DNA from 3 places in the Fodinicola acaciae genome. Region 1 is predicted to be linked to each of the others. Evidence: riboswitches for the same ligand, from Rfam matches in the RefSeq annotation. Region 1 holds a riboswitch; each other region holds the start of a gene.
The links. A riboswitch is a leader RNA that binds a small molecule or an ion and turns the genes downstream of it on or off. The one in region 1 is predicted to bind thiamine pyrophosphate.
Positions count from the first base shown of each region.

Region 2: another riboswitch for thiamine pyrophosphate. It lies ahead of thiO (glycine oxidase ThiO); the one in region 1 lies ahead of thiD (bifunctional hydroxymethylpyrimidine kinase/phosphomethylpyrimidine kinase).
Region 3: another riboswitch for thiamine pyrophosphate. It lies ahead of GNX95_RS14415 (ECF transporter S component); the one in region 1 lies ahead of thiD (bifunctional hydroxymethylpyrimidine kinase/phosphomethylpyrimidine kinase).

Region 1 is NZ_WOTN01000002.1:2,275,646-2,281,261, forward strand. Features, by position in the region: gene GNX95_RS26015 (TIGR03936 family radical SAM-associated protein) at 1-40, shown strand, start outside; gene GNX95_RS26020 (Rne/Rng family ribonuclease) at 207-2,942, shown strand; TPP riboswitch at 3,252-3,348, shown strand; gene thiD (bifunctional hydroxymethylpyrimidine kinase/phosphomethylpyrimidine kinase) at 3,343-4,143, shown strand; gene tenA (thiaminase II) at 4,143-4,814, shown strand; gene rplU (50S ribosomal protein L21) at 4,927-5,253, shown strand; gene rpmA (50S ribosomal protein L27) at 5,266-5,520, shown strand; gene obgE (GTPase ObgE) at 5,604-5,616, shown strand, end outside.
Region 2 is NZ_WOTN01000001.1:2,178,645-2,184,260, forward strand. Features, by position in the region: gene GNX95_RS10120 (DNA-3-methyladenine glycosylase) at 1-88, opposite strand, end outside; gene thiG (thiazole synthase) at 211-966, opposite strand; gene thiS (sulfur carrier protein ThiS) at 970-1,170, opposite strand; gene thiO (glycine oxidase ThiO) at 1,167-2,267, opposite strand; TPP riboswitch at 2,263-2,373, opposite strand; gene thiE (thiamine phosphate synthase) at 2,411-3,067, shown strand; gene GNX95_RS10145 (helicase-associated domain-containing protein) at 3,072-5,408, shown strand.
Region 3 is NZ_WOTN01000001.1:3,045,200-3,050,815, reverse strand. Features, by position in the region: gene GNX95_RS14425 (energy-coupling factor transporter transmembrane component T family protein) at 1-578, opposite strand, end outside; gene GNX95_RS14420 (ABC transporter ATP-binding protein) at 575-1,981, opposite strand; gene GNX95_RS14415 (ECF transporter S component) at 1,986-2,567, opposite strand; TPP riboswitch at 2,652-2,755, opposite strand; gene GNX95_RS14410 (permease) at 2,985-3,917, shown strand; gene GNX95_RS14405 (TIGR03943 family putative permease subunit) at 3,914-4,615, shown strand; gene GNX95_RS14400 (Fur family transcriptional regulator) at 5,303-5,616, opposite strand, start outside.

The DNA of each region.
Region 1 (5,616 bases):
GGACCTGATCGAGCCGCTCGCGCACGACCGGGCCGGGTGATGTCGTCGGGGTGTTGCGGACACGGGGTTCCCTGGTGGGGACGCGCAGCACCGCCCTACGAGACTTGCGCGGCCCATCCGTGGGCCGTCTAACTGAAAGTAGAAGTTGACACGCCTCTGAGCGGCCGCGTCACACGCGCCCGGAGGCGGGACGGAGATATGCCTGCATGCCAACGAGGAAACGCAGCGGCTCATCTGGCGATGAAGCCGCGGCCACGCCTGCCGAGACCGAGGAAGCGGTAGCCAAGCCGGTCAAGAAGACGGCACGACCGCGTAAGACCGCGAAACCGAAGGCCGCCGTCGAGGCGCCACCGGTCGAGCTCGAGCCGGTCGAGCCGGCGCCGCCGGCCAAGAAGGTGACCCGCAAGCGCGCCGCAAAGAAGGCGGCGGTCGCCGCCGTCGAGGCCGACGTGCTGATCGAGCCGGAGGTCGCTCCGGAGGTCAGTGAGGCGCCGGCGCCGCGCAAGCGGACGCGCCGGGCCGCGACCCGCGCCGCCGCGCCGCCGGCCGAGCCGGAGCTGACGCTCGTACCGGACGAGGAGACAGCGCCGGCGCCGCAGCCGGAGCCCGAGCCGGCGGAGAAGCCGGCCGCGAAGAACGGCCGGTCGAGCCGCCGTGCGCCGGCGCCGATGGCCCTGTTCATGGCGCCCGAGCTGCCGGAGCCGGTCCCGGCGGTGACCGTCGAGGTCGTCGTCGACGCCGCCAAGGGGGCCGCCAAGGGGGCCGCCAAGGCTCCGGAAGCGGCCGAGGAGCCGGCCGAGGACGATGACACCGGGGAGACCGACGAGTCCGCCGAGGCGGAGAGCGGCGCGGAGAGCCGGCGTCGCCGCCGTGGTCGTCGTGGCCGTGGCCGTGGCCGCGGCGCCAGCGACGACGCGAGCGAGTCCACCGAGACGGGGGACCAGCAGCCGGCCGCCGAGCAGTCGGGACAGTCCGAGCCATCTGAGCAGCCCGAACAGGCCGCCGAGGCCGAGTCCGAGGAGTCCGACGACTCGGATGACTCCGACGACGCGGCAGCCGGCACGACCCGTCGCCGGCGGCGTCGTCGCCGGCGCGGCAACGAGACCGGCGACGGCGACCAGGACGACGACGTCGCCACCGAGGTGCACGTACGTGAGCCGCGCCACGAGACCGCCGAGAGCGACGACGGCGTCCGCGGCGTCAAGGGCTCGACCCGGCTGGAGGCCAAGCGCCAGCGCCGCCGTGACGGCCGTGACCAGGGCCGTCGTCGGCCGCCGGTGCTCACCGAGGCGGAGTTCCTGGCGCGCCGGGAGGCCGTCGAGCGCACCATGGTCGTGCGGCAGCGCGGCGAGCGTACGCAGATCGCCGTGCTTGAGGACAACGTGCTCGTCGAGCATTACGTGACCAAGGCGTCGTCGACGTCGTACGCGGGCAACGTCTATCTCGGCCGCGTGCAGAACGTGCTGCCGAGCATGGAGGCCGCCTTCGTCGACATCGGCAAGGGCCGTAACGCGGTGCTCTACGCCGGCGAGGTCAACTGGGACCTGGCCGGCATGGACGGCAAGCCGCGCAAGATCGAGCAGGCGCTCAAGTCCGGCGACTCGGTGCTGGTGCAGGTCACCAAGGACCCGGTCGGCCACAAAGGCGCGCGGCTGACCTCGCAGGTGAGCCTGCCGGGCCGGTTCCTGGTGTACGTGCCGGAAAACGACATGACCGGGATCAGCCGCAAGCTGCCGGACAACGAGCGCAAGCGGCTCAAGTCGATCCTGAAGAAGGTGGTGCCGGAAAACGCCGGCGTCATCGTGCGTACGGCCGCCGAAGGTGCCAGCGAGGAGGAGCTGCGCCGCGACGTGGCCCGCCTGGAGGCGCAGTGGCAGGCCATCCAGAAGGCGCAGCAGAGCGCGTCCGCGCCGGCGCTGCTCTACGCCGAGCCCGACCTGGTCATCCGGGTCATCCGGGACATCTTCAACGAGGACTTCGCGTCGCTGGTCGTCTCCTCCGACGGTTCCAAGGACGACGCCTGGGAGACGGTACGCGAGTACGTCGGCCACGTGTCGCCCGACCTGGTCGAACGGCTGTCGCACCACGTCGCGGAGACCGACGTGTTCACCGCCCACCGGGTCGACGAGCAGCTGGCCAAGGCGCTGGACCGCAAGGTCTGGCTGCCCTCCGGCGGCTCGCTGGTCATCGACCGCACCGAGGCGATGACGGTGATCGACGTGAACACCGGCCGGTTCACCGGCCAGGGCGGCAACCTGGAGGAGACCGTCACCAGGAACAACCTGGAGGCGGCCGAGGAGATCGTCCGGCAGCTGCGGCTGCGCGACATCGGCGGCATCATCGTCATCGACTTCATCGACATGGTGCTGGAGAGCAACCGTGAGCTGGTGCTGCGCCGGCTGACCGAGTGCCTCGGCCGCGACCGTACGAAGCACCAGGTCGCCGAGGTCACCTCGCTCGGACTCGTACAGATGACCCGCAAGCGGGTCGGTCAGGGCCTGCTGGAGGCCTTCAGCGAGACCTGTGAGGTGTGTCATGGCCGCGGCCTGATCATCCACACCGAGCCGGTCGACAAGGACAACAAGCAGCAGGTGTCCAGCGCGGAAGGCAGTGGCCGGCGCAAGCGCAACCGCGGCAAGGACTCCGCCGAGAGCGCGCCCAAGCCGCGTCCGCCGGTCGAGGACGCCGACGACGTGGTCACCGCCGAGGACGCCTCGCCGATCGACGACGTGAGCGACAACAGCCTGGTCGTGGAGCCGGTCGAGCCTGTGTCCGCCTCGCCGGCCGCCGAGCCCGCTGTCGCTGAGGCCGAGCCCGAGCCTCCGGCCGCCGAGGTCGAGGAGCCGACGGTGTCGGTGGCGCAGCCGACACGCGCGCGGCGCACTCGCCGCGCCGCCTCCCGCCCAGCCGGTCCGCCGCCCCAGGTCGCCGTCGGCAGCTGACCCCCCTCTCCACCGCAGCCGCCTGGTCAGAGGACGCAATCGGATTCCGATTGCGTCCTCTGTTGGCTCTTGACCTGCGGGTTTCCCGGCTGGGGTGACATTCGGACCCGCGATCCGGCGCCCGAATGTCACCCTGTCGCCCAGGGTCGCCGGAAAACCGGTCAAGAAAGTTGCGATCGGACCTAAGGCCTTCATCCCCGGTCCGGCATATCCGCAGGTCAGTGCGCCACAGACGATGCAATCGGATTCCGATTGCGTCGTCGGTCGAGCGGCCGTTTGCCGTACGCGGAAAACAGGTTACGGTGTGAGTTAGTGACGGCGGGGTGCCTCGTCTGGCGAGGCTGAGATCAGACCCGTCGAACCTGATCTAGCTAACACTAGCGAAGGGACCGTCGCGGCCATGATTCCGCATGTGTTGACCATCGCCGGCACCGATCCGACCGGCGGCGCCGGCATCCAGGCAGATCTCAAGACGTTCTCGGCGCTCGGCGGCTATGGCATGACCGTCGTGACGGCGGTCGTCGCGCAGAACACGCGAGGCGTGCGGTCGATCCACCCGGTCCCGGCGGATTTCGTCGGCGAGCAGCTCGACGCGGTGTTCCAGGACGTACGCGTCGACGCGGTGAAGACCGGAATGCTCGGCGACGCCGGCCTGATTCGGACGGTCGCCGCGAAAATCGCCGTCTACAAGCCGAAATACCTGATCGTCGACCCGGTCATGGTCGCCAAGAGCGGCCACCGGCTGCTGCCGGAGGACGCCGTACGCGCACTCCGCGACGACCTGCTGCCGCTGGCCGACCTGATCACGCCCAATCTGCCGGAGGCGGCGGATCTGTTGGAGGACAAGGAAACCGACGATCTCGCCGGCATGCACGAACAGGCCGGCCGGCTGCGCGCGTACGGTCCGGTGGTGCTGCTCAAAGGCGGTCATCTGGCCGGCAGCGACAGCGTCGACATCCTGCTCGACCGCGAACCGGTGGAGTTTTCCGCGCCACGCGTGGAAACGCGCAACACGCACGGCACCGGCTGCACGCTGTCCTCGGCGATAACGACGTTGCGGCCGATGCGGGACGACTGGTTTTCGGCCGTACGAGAGGCAAAAGACTATCTGACCGCCGCGCTGACCGCCGCCGACGATCTGGACATCGGCACCGGACACGGTCCGCCACACCATTTTCACGCGATCTGGAAGGAAAGCTGATGTTCTGCGAGCAGGTGTGGAGCCGGATCCAGCCGCTGCTCAAGGAAACGCTCAACCATCCGTTCAACCGGGAGTTGTCCGCCGGCACGCTCGACCAGGACGTTTTTCGTTTCTATCTCGTCCAGGACGCGCGTTATCTGGCCGATTTCGCCAAGGCCCTGGCGCATGCCGCGGCGATCGCGCCGGCGCCGGACGACGCCGCTTTTCTGGCCGGCAGCTCGGCAAATGTCATCGTCGTCGAGCGCGGCCTGCACGAGCGTTATTTCGCGCGATACGGACTGACCGGCCTCGATGACATCCCGACCTCGCCGAGCGCCACCGCCTACAACAACCACCTGCTGGCGGCCGTCGCGCGCGGCGGCTTCGGTCCGCTGATGGCGACCGTGTTGCCGTGCTTCTGGATCTACGAGTACGTCGGCAACGCGATCCACACCGAGCAGACCGGCGCGGCCAACCCGTATGCGGACTGGATCGAGACGTACGCCGACCCCGGCTTCGCCGAGTCGGTGGCCAGGGCCAAGGACATCACCGACCGCGCGGCCGCCACCGCGAGCCCGGCCGAGCGACGGCGGATGGTCGACGCGTTCGTACGATCCTCGGAGTACGAGTGGCTGTTCTGGGACTCCGCCTACCGGCGAGAACGCTGGCCGACGGTGAGTTTGACCGCATAACCGGCGACGACGTACCCTCGATGGTCGGCGCGCCTCGGGCGCGCCGTATCATGTAACGAGTCAATCAGCACGCCACCCCAACGCCGTGAGCAGCTAGGAGCACGATCTCGAGATGTACGCCATCGTCAAGACCGGCGGCAAGCAGTACAAGGTCGCCGAAGGGGACGTGATCGAGGTCGAGAAGCTCGAGGCAGCTCCTGGCGACGCGGTCACGCTGCCGGCGGTGCTGGTGGTCGACGGCGAGGGTGACTCGGTCACCGTGACGCACGACTCCGCCGCGCTCGCCGGTTACACGGTCAGCGGCGAGGTGGTCAGCCACGGCCGCGGCCCGAAGATCAAGATCCACAAGTTCAAGAACAAGACCGGCTACCACAAGCGCCAGGGTCACCGTCAGAACCTGACCCAGGTCAAGGTCACCGGCATCGCGAGCGGGAAGTAGGAGCTAGCAGATATGGCGCACAAGAAAGGCGCATCGTCCTCGCGGAACGGTCGCGACTCCAACGCACAGCGGCTCGGCGTGAAGCGGTTCGGCGGCCAGGTGGTGAAGGCCGGCGAGATCCTGGTCCGCCAGCGCGGCACCCACTTCCACCCCGGTGAGCTGGTCGGCCGGGGCGGCGACGACACCCTGTTCGCGCTGGCCGCCGGCCACGTGCAGTTCGGCAGCAAGCGCGGTCGCAAGACCGTCAACATCGTGCCGTCGGCCTGAGGCCAGGCCACCCCAGCAACTTTCCGCGAGGCGGGCCGGAGCTTTGTCCGGCCCGCCTCGCGTGCGTGTAGAAGGAGGACGACGTGGCCGGCGGTC
Region 2 (5,616 bases), on a different contig from region 1:
CGCCGTTGGCAACCAGCGTGCAGCCCAACAGCCGTTTCGCCGCCGTCACCGGGTCGCCGGCCAGTGCCTGCTCAAGCGTCCTCGCCACGCCTCTCCTCAAGATCAACTTTTCTTGCTTGTCAACATTCCACGCGAACCCACCCCCCACCCGTTCTGGGTGGGGGCCAGATTGGCAGGTGGGTATGACAGTTTCGCGGCGTAGCGGGTAGTTCAGCGGGCCGGGGACGAGGCCTGGGCCCAGAAACGTTTGGGGATGCGGCCGGCACGGTGGGCCTGGCGGCCGGCGTCGACGGCCAGGCGCATCGCGGCGGCCATCCGTTCCGGGTCGTCGGCGCGGGTCACCGCGGTCGCGAGCAGCACGGCAGAGCACCCGAGCTCCATCGCGAGCGCCGCGTCGGAGGCCGTGCCGATGCCGGCGTCGAGGATCACCGGCACGCCGGCGCGCGCGACGATCAGCTCGATGTTGTGCGTGTTGCGGATCCCCAGTCCAGTGCCGATCGGCGACCCCAGCGGCATCACGGCGGCGCAGCCGGCCTGTTCGAGTCGTTGAGCCAGGACGGGATCGTCGTTGGTGTACGGCAACACCGTGAAGCCGTCGTCGACGAGCCGCTCGGCCGCGTCCAGCAGCTCCACCGGGTCCGGCAGCAGCGTCTGGTCGTCGGCGATCACCTCCAGCTTGACCCACGACGTAGCCAGCGCCTCGCGAGCCAGTTGCGCGGTCAGCACCGCCTCGGCGGCCGTCCGGCACCCGGCGGTGTTCGGCAACGGCTCGATGCCGAGTTTTCGCAGCAAATCAAGCACACCGGTGCGGCCGGCGGCGTCGGCGCGCCGCATCGCGACGGTCGTCAGCTCGGTGTTCGACGCGACGAGCGCGCGTTCCAGTGCCTCCAGGCTGGTGGCCCCGCCGGTCCCCATGACCAGCCGCGAGGTGAACTCACGGCCGGCGATCACCAGTGGGTCGTCCATCGGTCAACCTCCCTGCGTGGCGGTCAGGATCTCCACCCGGCCGCCATCCGGTACGTACGTCGTGCCCCACTCCGACCGCGGCACCACCGCGTCGTCCAACGCGACCGCGATGCCACCGGTCGGGATCGCCAGAAGGTCGATCACCGCGGCCACCGTCGCGTCGTCGGCCAGCTCCCGATCGACGCCGTTGACCTGCGCTTTCATCTCGCCACCTCCACGCTGAAGCGGTCCGGACGGACCGCCGCCGGCGGCTCGCCACCGGCCAGTACGTCCCGCACGATGTCGGTCGTCACCGGCGCGAGCAGGATGCCGTTGCGGTGATGGCCGGTGGCGACCAGCAGGCCGTCCTCCAGCCAGCCGATCACCGGCCGGTTGTCCGGCGTGCCCGGCCGCAATCCGGCGGAGCACTCGACCAGCTCGTACTCCCCGATCTCCGGCACGATCCGCTCGGCGTCGGCCAACAGATCGCGTACGCCGCCCACCGTCACCCGCGTGTCGAAGCCGGCCTCGTACTGCGTCGCGCCGAGCACCACACCGCCGTCATCGCGCGGCACCAGATACATCGCGCGGCCAGCGACCAGCGCGCGTACGGTCCGCCGCGGTGGACCGACAGTGCCAGGACGCGCGCGCAGCCGCAGGATCTCGCCTTTCACCGGTCGTACGACCCGCGACAACCGCTCGTGGAGCCGGCCGCTGTACGCACCGGCCGCCAGCACGACGGCATCGGCGCGCAGGACACCGCCGCCGGCGAGGGTCACCTCGCCGCCGCGTACCGACGCGGCCGCTGTCCGTACGACCGGCACGTCACGGATGGCCAGGGACAACGCGGTCATCAGCTGACGGTTGTCGACCGCGTGGTCGTGCGGTACGGACAACCCGCCGCGGACCGGACCGGCGACCGCCGGCTCCAGCTCGCGGACCTCGCGCGGCCGCAGCGACCGCACCTGGCGGCCGAGACCGTCCAGGAAGGCCGCCAGCCGGTCGAGCTCGGCGCGATCGGTGCCGTCCGCGGCGACCACGATCGTCCCGTCCGTCCGCAGACCGGCCGGCACGCCGGCGGCGGACGCAAGATCATCGGCGTATGCGGGCCAGGCATCGAGCGAGGCGGCGCCGAGCTCCAGCAACGGCTCCTCGCCGTGCCACGCCTCGGTGACCGGCGCGAGCATCCCGCCAGCGACCGCCGACGCGCCGCTGCCGGCGGCAGGATCGACCAGTGTGACCTGCCATGACGCCGAGGCGCGCCAACAGATGGAGAGACCGACGACGCCACCGCCGACCACGATCAACGTACGAGCTGTCACCGATCACCACGCTCCCTGCGCCGGCATGACCCGGATCAGGTTCGACGGTCGAAGCGGATCGCGCTTCCTCTCAGCCCGGCTTGCCCAGGCTCCCGTGCGGACCAACTGCCATCCTAACCCGGAGACTCGCTACGGTCGGAACCATGAACAGCGACCCCCGCCACCGCCTCGCCGACGCGAGGCTCTATCTGTGTACGGACGCGCGTCGCGACCGCGCAGATCTGGCCGAGTTCGTGAACGCGGCGCTGGCCGGTGGCGTCGACATCGTGCAGCTGCGCGACAAGGGTCCGGACGGTCCGCTGGAAGCGCGCGAGGAGCTGGCCGCGCTGGAGATCCTCGCTGAGGCGTGCGAGCGGCACGGTGCGCTGTTCGCGGTGAACGACCGCGCCGACATCGCGCTCGCCGCCGGTGCCGACGTCCTGCATCTCGGACAGGACGACCTGCCGGTTTCCTGGGCCAGGCGGATCGTCGGCGACGATGTCGTGATCGGCCGGTCCTCACACGACGTCGGCCAGGCGTCGGCCGCGGCGACCGAGCCAGGCGTCGACTACTTCTGCACCGGGCCGTGCTGGCCGACGCCGACCAAGCCGGGCCGGCCGGCGCCGGGCCTCAGCTTGGTGCGCGCGACCGCCGGCTCCGAGCGGCCGTGGTTCGCGATCGGCGGCATCGACGCCGATCGTCTCGACGAGGTGATCGAGGCCGGCGCGCGGCGAGTCGTGGTCGTACGCGCCATCACGCAGGCCGAGGACCCGCGCGCCGCCGCAGAGTTCTTCGCGACCCGGCTGCGAAAGGTGAGCTGACGGCGTGGACGCGGAAGGCCTGCGCCGGCTCGGTGAGGACGGGCTCGCCGAGCTGCTCCGCCGCCGGCCGGACGCCGCCGACCCGGCGCCGGACAGCCTGCTCGCACTGGCCAACCATCTCCAGCACCCCAACTCCGTCGTACGCGCGCTGCAGCGGCTCGACCTGCCGACGATCCAGGTCTGCGAAGCGCTCGCCGCGCTGGGCAGCGAACCGTCGGTCAAGGAGTTGGCGCGGTTGCTGGGGGTCAGTCCGCGCGACGACGACCTCCAGCGCTGTCTCAGCGTCCTTCGGGCATACGGGCTGCTGGACGAGGTGGCGGCGCAGCGCCATCTCTCAGTGGTCACCGACCACGGCGCGACGGTCGGCCGCGTACGGCTGGTCACCACGGCCGCGCTGGCCTGGGAGTCGCCGCTCGACCTCGGTCCCCCGATCGGCCCGTACCTGGCCGAGCTGACCGTCTCCGCCCTCGCCGGCATCCTCACCGCGCTCGGCCGCGACCGGCCGTCCCGCAAGCAGGACCTGATCGACGCCGTCGTCGCCGCGCTGACCGACCACGACTTCGTCCGGCAGGTCGTCGACGAGGCGGACGAGGAGGTCGGCGCGCTACTGCACCGAATCTCGCGTACCGGCGAGGTGGTCGCTCCGCCGATGTTCGCCGAGCGACAGACGCCGGCGCAGTGGGCCCAGCAGCGTGGACTGCTGATCCCCAGCGACTGGTACTACAACGCCCTGGTGATGCCGGCCGAGGTGATGCTCGCGTTGCGCGACGACGAGCACCACGCTCCGTTCCAGCCGGTGCCGCCGGAGGTAGCGCACGAGCCGGTCGACAGCGAGCGCGTCACCGCCGACGCGATGGCCAGCGTCGGCAGGCTGCTGCGCGTCGTCACCGCCTCGCTGGACCAGGCCGGCGTCAAGCCGATCCCAGTGCTGAAGAGCGGCCACATCGGCGTACGCGAGCTGCGCCGGATCGGCAAGGAGCACAGCGCCGATGAGCTGGAGGTGCACACCGCGCTGCGGCTCGCCGGATCGCTGGGGATCGCGTCGGTCGATGAGCGCGGCGTGTCGCCGACAGCGGACTACGACGCTTGGCGGGCGCAGCAGCCGGCCGAACAGATCGCCAGCCTGCTGGCCATCTGGTGGGAAGTGCCCGTCCCGCCGTCACGGTCCATCGCCAGGCGTCCCGAGCTCAGCGTGGCGCTGTTCCGCCAGCAGCTGATCAGGTCGGCGGCACCGTACGGCCGCGTCGACCTCGACTCGGTGATCGAGCACGCCCGCTGGTCGGCCGCGCTGGCCTGGCCAGCCGACGAGGACGGCCAGGACGGCTCCGAACACGAGGCCGCCGCGCATGCGTGCTGGCAGGAGGCGGAGTTCCTCGGCGTCGTCGGCGCCGGCGCGGTCAGTCCGATCGGCCACGCGCTGCTGGCCGGCGACGACCTGACCAAGGTGCTCGCCGGTGTCGGCGAGACCGAGCACTCCGTACGGCTGCAGAGCGATCTGACCGCGATCGTCGGCGGCACACCGAGCGCGGCACTGCGCAAGCTGCTCGACCTGGCCGCCGATCCGGAGGCGTCCGGCACCGCGTCGACATGGCGGTTTTCGCCCGCCAGCGTGCGCCGTGCCTTCGACGCCGGCTACACCGCCGAGCAGCTGCTCGCCGAGATCGAGGCGGTCGCCGCCGGCACGTTGCCGCAGCCGCTCGGCTACCTGATCCGCGACGTTGGCCGTACGTACGGACACATCCGCGCGATCAAGGTCGCCTGCTGCCTGCGGTCCGAGGACACCGCGCTGCTGGCGGAGGTGGCCGCGGACAAGCGGCTGCGCAAGCTCGGGCTGCGCTTGCTGGCGCCGACCGTACTGGCGAGTCCGAAGCCGCTCAAAGACACCATCGCTGCACTCCGCGCCGCCGGCTTCGCACCAGTCGCCGAGTCCGCCGACGGCGAGCCGGTCGTCGAGCGCCTGACGACACACCGCTCGCCACCGCGCCGCCGCGTCCAGTTGAAGCGCGTCGACTACGCCGCCGTCGCGCGCCAGCTCCTCGCCGGTGAGGACGGCGAACCTGAGCTGCCACAGCCAAGCCCCACCGCCGAACAGATCGCGCCACTGGTGCCGCAACTCAGCGCCCCGGAGCTGGTCACGCTGGCCTTCGCTATCGACGATGAGCGGCCGGTGATGATCGAATATCGGTCACAGAGCGGGAAACGTAGCCGTCGGGTGATCGAGCAGCTCGATCTCGACGGTCCGGTGCTGCATGCGTGGTGTCGTTTGCGGCAGGACGATCGCGCTTTTCATCTCGGTCGGATTTTGTCGGTGTCGCCGGTGTCGGAGGAAGAGGACGACTGAGTGTCCGGGGATCGTTGGAGTTTCCGGTTGTTGCGTCGGTGAGGGGTGGTTGGGGTTTCAGGTTGCTGCGTTGGCGAGGGGGTTGGGTTTTCTGATTGTTGCGTTGGGTGGGTGGTTGCGTTTTATGTTTTGTTGCGTCAGGGGGTGGTTGGTTTTTTCGCCTGCGCGGCGGGCGCGCCTACGCGGCGAGCGACCTCAAGGGAGGGGG
Region 3 (5,616 bases), on a different contig from region 1:
CGCGCGTCCATCGCGGCGGCGATCCGGCTGGCGCGCCGGATCGCACCGACCAGCAGGGTGAAAACGCGACCGCCGAAGAGCCGGGCGGCGACCACCGGATTTCCGTTGGCCGCTACGCCGCGCGCTCGGCGAGCGAGGCCGATGGTGTGCCATTCCGTTGTCAGCAAAGGTAACAACCGCAGCGCCGCGAGTGCCCCGTACGCGAACCGTGCCGGCGCGCGCAGTTGCTGCACCAGCGAGTCGGCGAGATCGGTCGGGTCGGTCGTCGACAGCATGAGTACGCCTGGCAGCGCGACGGCGACGACGCGCAGGGCCAGCGCGCCACCGACCTGCCAGCCGCCAGGACTGCCGAAGAGCGCGTTGGCGACGCCGATCGACAGCGCGCCGACCAGCAACACGACCGTACGCTTTGCCAGTGTTGCGGCCGAAAGTCCGGTCAGCGGCAACGCCAGCAGGCAGCCGGCCAACAACACCGCCGGCGTGACCGGATCGCCGGCCGCCAGCGCCGCCGCCGCGACGACCAGCCCGGCGGCCAGCTTGACGACCGGGTTGCGGCGTCCCAGGTACGCGGCGGTCATGCCGGCGACAATCGTCCGGCGGACATCCACAGCACCCGGTCGGCCAACGCATCGGTGAACGCGGTGTCGTGCGTGATCACCGCGATCCCGACGCCGTCTTTTCGCAGGCTGTCCAGCATTTCCACCAGCTCGGTCCAGGTCCGACGGTCCTGGCCGAAGGTCGGCTCGTCCAGGATCAGCAGCGCCGGAGCGGCCACCAACGCGGTCGCCACCGACAGCCTGCGCTGCTCGCCACCGGACAGTGTGAACGGGTTCGCCGCCGCCAGCCGGTCCAGCCGCAGCCGCTCCAACAACTCGTCGGCGCGCGCGTTTTCCTTCGTACGCAACAGCAACTCGTCGCGTACCCGGCCGGTCAGGAACTGGTGCTCCGGATCCTGGAAAACGGCTCCAATCCGGCCGGCGAGGTCGGTGGCCTTCCACCGCCATGGCGGCCGACGATCGGCACCGGACAGCGCGGAGGTGCCTTCTACGCGACCGGATTCCGGCCGCACCAACCCGCCGAGCACGCGCGCGAGCGTCGTCTTGCCAGCGCCGTTCGGACCGGTGATGGCGGCGACCTCCGCCGCGGCGAGCTGGACGGACGCATCGTCCACAATGGACGGCACGCGTACGGATTCCGCGGTCAGCAACGGATTCCGCTCGATCGCGGTCGAGCGCCGGCGACCCACCGGCACACCGGGGACCCACACGCCGGCGGCGGTCAGCTCGTCACACCGCTCGGCGAGTACGCGCTCCGGCGAGCCGTCGGCCACGACACCGTCGGGGGAGATGACGACCAGCCGGTCGACCAGGTCCAGCGTCTCGGCGACGCGGTGCTCGACCAACACGAGGGTCGCGCCGGTCTGGGCGAGCACCGCGTCCACCGCCTTGCGAACGGCGGTCGCGCCGTCCGGGTCGATGTTGGCGGTCGGCTCGTCGAGCAGCAGCAAACCCGGTCGCTGCGCCAAAACCCCGGCCAGGGCGAGCCGCTGCTGCTCGCCACCGGACAACGCGGCCGTCGGCCAGTCGCGGTCGTAGCCGAAGCCGACCGTCTCCAGCGCGGCGTCGACGCGCGGCCAGATCCGGTCGGCCGCGACGGCCAGGTTTTCCAGGCCGAACGCGACATCGTCACCGCAGCGCGCCATCACCAGCTGACTTTCCGGATCCTGCTGGAGATAACCGACCGGCTCGCGGTGTTCGCGCGGATGCGCACCATCGATGTGCATGGTGCCTTCCTCGTCGCCGACCTCCGGGTCGAGTACGCCGGCGAGGCCGCGCAGCAACGTGCTCTTGCCCGCTCCGGAAGCGCCGAGCAGCAACACCCGCTCACCGGGCTGCACGGTCAGGTCGATGCCGCGTACCGCCCACGCCTTGCGGCCCGGATGCCGCCACCCCCAGCCGGCCAGCCGGATCTGTGCCGCCACCGGCTCAGACGCGGGCCTGGCGGCGGCCGCCGGCCAGCGCGGACAGCACGCCGGTCGCTCCGAGCGCGCGGGCCAGCAGCCACGACACCAGACCGGCCAGCACCAGGCCGCCGACCATGCACGACACCGCGTACGTGAGCTTGGCGCCGATCGTGAACTGCGGGTAGTACGTCGTCAGATCGACGATCGCACAGCCCAGGCCGCTGGCGGTGCCGGCCAGCAGAGCGGTCGGCAGCGAGTACGAGCGATAGCGGAAGGCGGCGAAGACGATCTCCGCGGCCAGCCCCTGCGCGAGACCGGACAGGATCGTGGCGAAGCCGTACTGGCCGCCGAGCAGCATCTCGACCAGCGAGCCGAGCAGCTCGGCGACGACCGCGGCGCCTGGCTTGCGCACGATCAGCGGCGCGAGCACCGCCGGGATGAACCACACACCGGAGAACACGCCGGTGAGCGGTGCGACCGCCTTGAGCGGTGCGGTGAGGACGCCGTTGGCGAAGCCCCAACCGAAGAACACGACGCCGAAGACGACGCCGACGACGGCCGTGACGACGATGTCGACGGTCCGCCAACGGAATGATGTGGACATTTGCGGTGCCTCCTTCTGGCTCGAAGGAGGAGTGCTGACGCTCACCCGTCGCCACGCGCCGCCGCGCGTGCGCGGCAGCACGTGGAAGCGGATGACTCGACTTCCTGCGCTGGCATTACCCAGATCAGGTCTGAGGGTCTGCGGTTTCCCGCACTCTCAGCGCGTCCGGCGCTCCCCTGTCGTACTGACCCGGCGACCGTAACACGATCGCCGGCCACCGGCCGTACACCCGCCGGAAACATCCCGTTTCTGGTGCACGGCCGCGGCGTACGTCCTGATCCGGCGCTGGAGGTACGCACCCAGGAGCTCAGCCGGTGCCTGGCCGGTCGCTACTGTTACCGCGTGTCGTCATCCACCACCGACGTGGAGAAGGCCGCTCCGGCCGAGCCGCCGCCGGCGCCCAGCCGCCCGTGGTCGCTGTACGCGCTGATCGCGGTCTGCCTGCTGATCGTCGTCTTCCGCGGCTTTTTCCTCGGTGCCTTCGACGCGCCGCTGATGCAGACCTGGGCCACCGTCTTCGTCTCGATCGTCGTGCAGGCGACGCCGTTCCTGGTGCTCGGTGTGCTGGTCAGCGCGGCGATCGCGGTCTTCGTACCACCCTCGTTCTTCGAGAAGGCGCTGCCGCGCAAGCCGGCGCTCGCGGTGCCAGTGGCCAGTGTCGCCGGGGTCATCCTGCCTGGTTGCGAGTGCGGCTCCGTACCGATCGCCGGCGGCCTGATCCGCCGTGGCGTGGCGCCGGCGGCGGCGCTCGCCTTCCTGCTCTCGGCGCCGGCGATCAACCCCGTCGTACTCGTCGCAACCGCGGTCGCCTTTCCCGGCCAGCCGAAGATGGTGCTGGCCAGGTTCGTCGGGTCGGTGCTGGTGTCGATCGCGATGGGCTGGCTGTGGCTGCGGCTGGGGCGTACGGAGTGGATCCGGATCCCACATCGGCCCGAGCTCACCGGTGTGCCGCGCTGGCATGCCTTTATGGAGGCGGCGCGCGCCGACTTCCTGCCGTCCGGTGGCTTTCTCGTCGTGGGTGCGCTCACCGCGGCGACGCTCAACGTGCTGGTGCCGCAGGAGATTCTTCGTACGATCGCCGACAATCCGGTGCTCGCGATCATCGGACTGGCGCTGCTCGCGGTCATCCTGTCGCTGTGCTCGGAGGCCGACGCGTTCGTCGCCGCGTCGTTGACGCAGTTCTCGCTCACCGCGCGGCTGGTGTTCCTCGTCGTCGGCCCCATGATCGACCTCAAGCTCTTCGCGATGCAGGCTGGCGCCTTCTCCCGCTCGTTCGCACTGCGCTTCGCGCCGGCCACCCTGGTGGTGGCCATCCTGATCGGCTCTGCGGTGGGATTGGTGCTGCTGTGATTTCCGAGGCTCGGAGCGTACTCCTGCTGCTCTTCGGCGGTGCGCTGCTGCGGATCAGCCTGACCGATGTCTATCTGCGATACGTCAAGGCCGGCGTGCGTCCGCTGCTCATCGCGGCCGGCGTCGTACTCGTCGTCATCGCCGTCGTGACGCTCGCCCGCGAGCTTTTCGGCCGCTACAAAGCCGCGCACGACCATGGTCATGGCCACGGGGGAGTGGTGGCCTGGCTGCTGGTGTTGCCGGTGCTGGCGATCTTCCTGGTCGGCCCGCCAGCCCTCGGCTCGTACGCCGCCGGCCGCTCCGGCACCGCCGTGACGCAAAAGTCGCAATATCCACCGCTGCCGGCCGGCGACCCGCTCGCCATGCCACTGATCGACTACGGCTCACGCGCCATCTGGGACTCCGGCCTGTCGCTGGCCAACCGCCGGATCAAGCTCACCGGCTTCGTCGTACCCCGCCCCGGCGGCGGCATCTGGCTGGCCCGCATGGTCCTCACCTGCTGCGCCGCCGACGCACGGCCGATCAAGGTGCTGATGCACGGAAACGTGCCGGGCGATCTGCCGGCGAACATGTGGCTGGAGGTGATCGGGAAGTACCAGCCTGGGCAGGACGCCGACCCGGTCAACACCGAGCCGATCCCGTATGTCTCGGTGATCTCGTACCGGCAGATCAAGGAGCCGGAAGAGGTGTACGAGTAGGGGGTGGGTTTAGGGGTTTTCTGGTTGTGGAGGTGGGTGGAGGTGGGTGGGTTTCTGGTTGTGGCGGGTGGGGAGTGGTTGGGTTTTCGCCTGCGCGGCGGGCGCTCCTGCGCTGAGGCGACCTGGTGATGGTGTGACTGCTGTGGCTGATAGTGCGGGTGAGGTGGCTCGGTTGCGTAATACTTGTTGAACAAGACATCAAAACCGACATTTGTTGCAGCCCGGCAGCCACAACGGCATTATCAGCCTCAATAGTCACACCCGCCACAGCCTGGGGGATCGCGGCGGCGTGAAAGCCTTGTTCCTTGCGTCCAACGCAAGTAACTCGACATTCATGCCATCAGCGAACCGTATAAGCCGGACATTCAGCGGTCCACATGCCGTCTCGTCCCACATACTGGACCTTCACGCCACCCATCGAGACGCCACCGCAGGGCCGGCGCCCCAGCCACAAACCGGACCACACCACCCACCCAACCGCACACGCGGCACCCAACCCAACCAACGACGGGACCCCGCGCGCCCCTCCCCTTGAGGTCGCCCTCCGCGCAGGAGCGCCCGCCGCGCAGGCGAAACCAACCACCCCCAAAACGCAACAAAAATGAGGCCGCACCACACCCCTCAAACGCGGCAACCAGAAAACCTGACCACCCTCAACGCAACCAGAAACCCAGCCAGCTCCAAACGCTAGCTCCGGCACCCAGCGCACTCACCGCAAAGCCCAAAAATGTCGAACGTGTGGCTCAACTGAGTGAATCCGTGCTCCTCGGCCACCTTGTCCACCCACCGCTCCGCCGGTGGGCCGTCGACCTCGACGGCTTTGCCGCAGTTGCGGCACACCAGGTGGTGATGGTGATGCTGGTTCTGGCCGCAACGCCGGTAAAGGTGCTCGCCGCCTGGTGGCCGCATCACGTCGATGTCGCCGGCGTCGGCCATTGACTGGAGGGTGCGATAGACGGTGGTCAGGCCGACGGCCTCGCCGCGTTCGGAGAGCAGGCGGT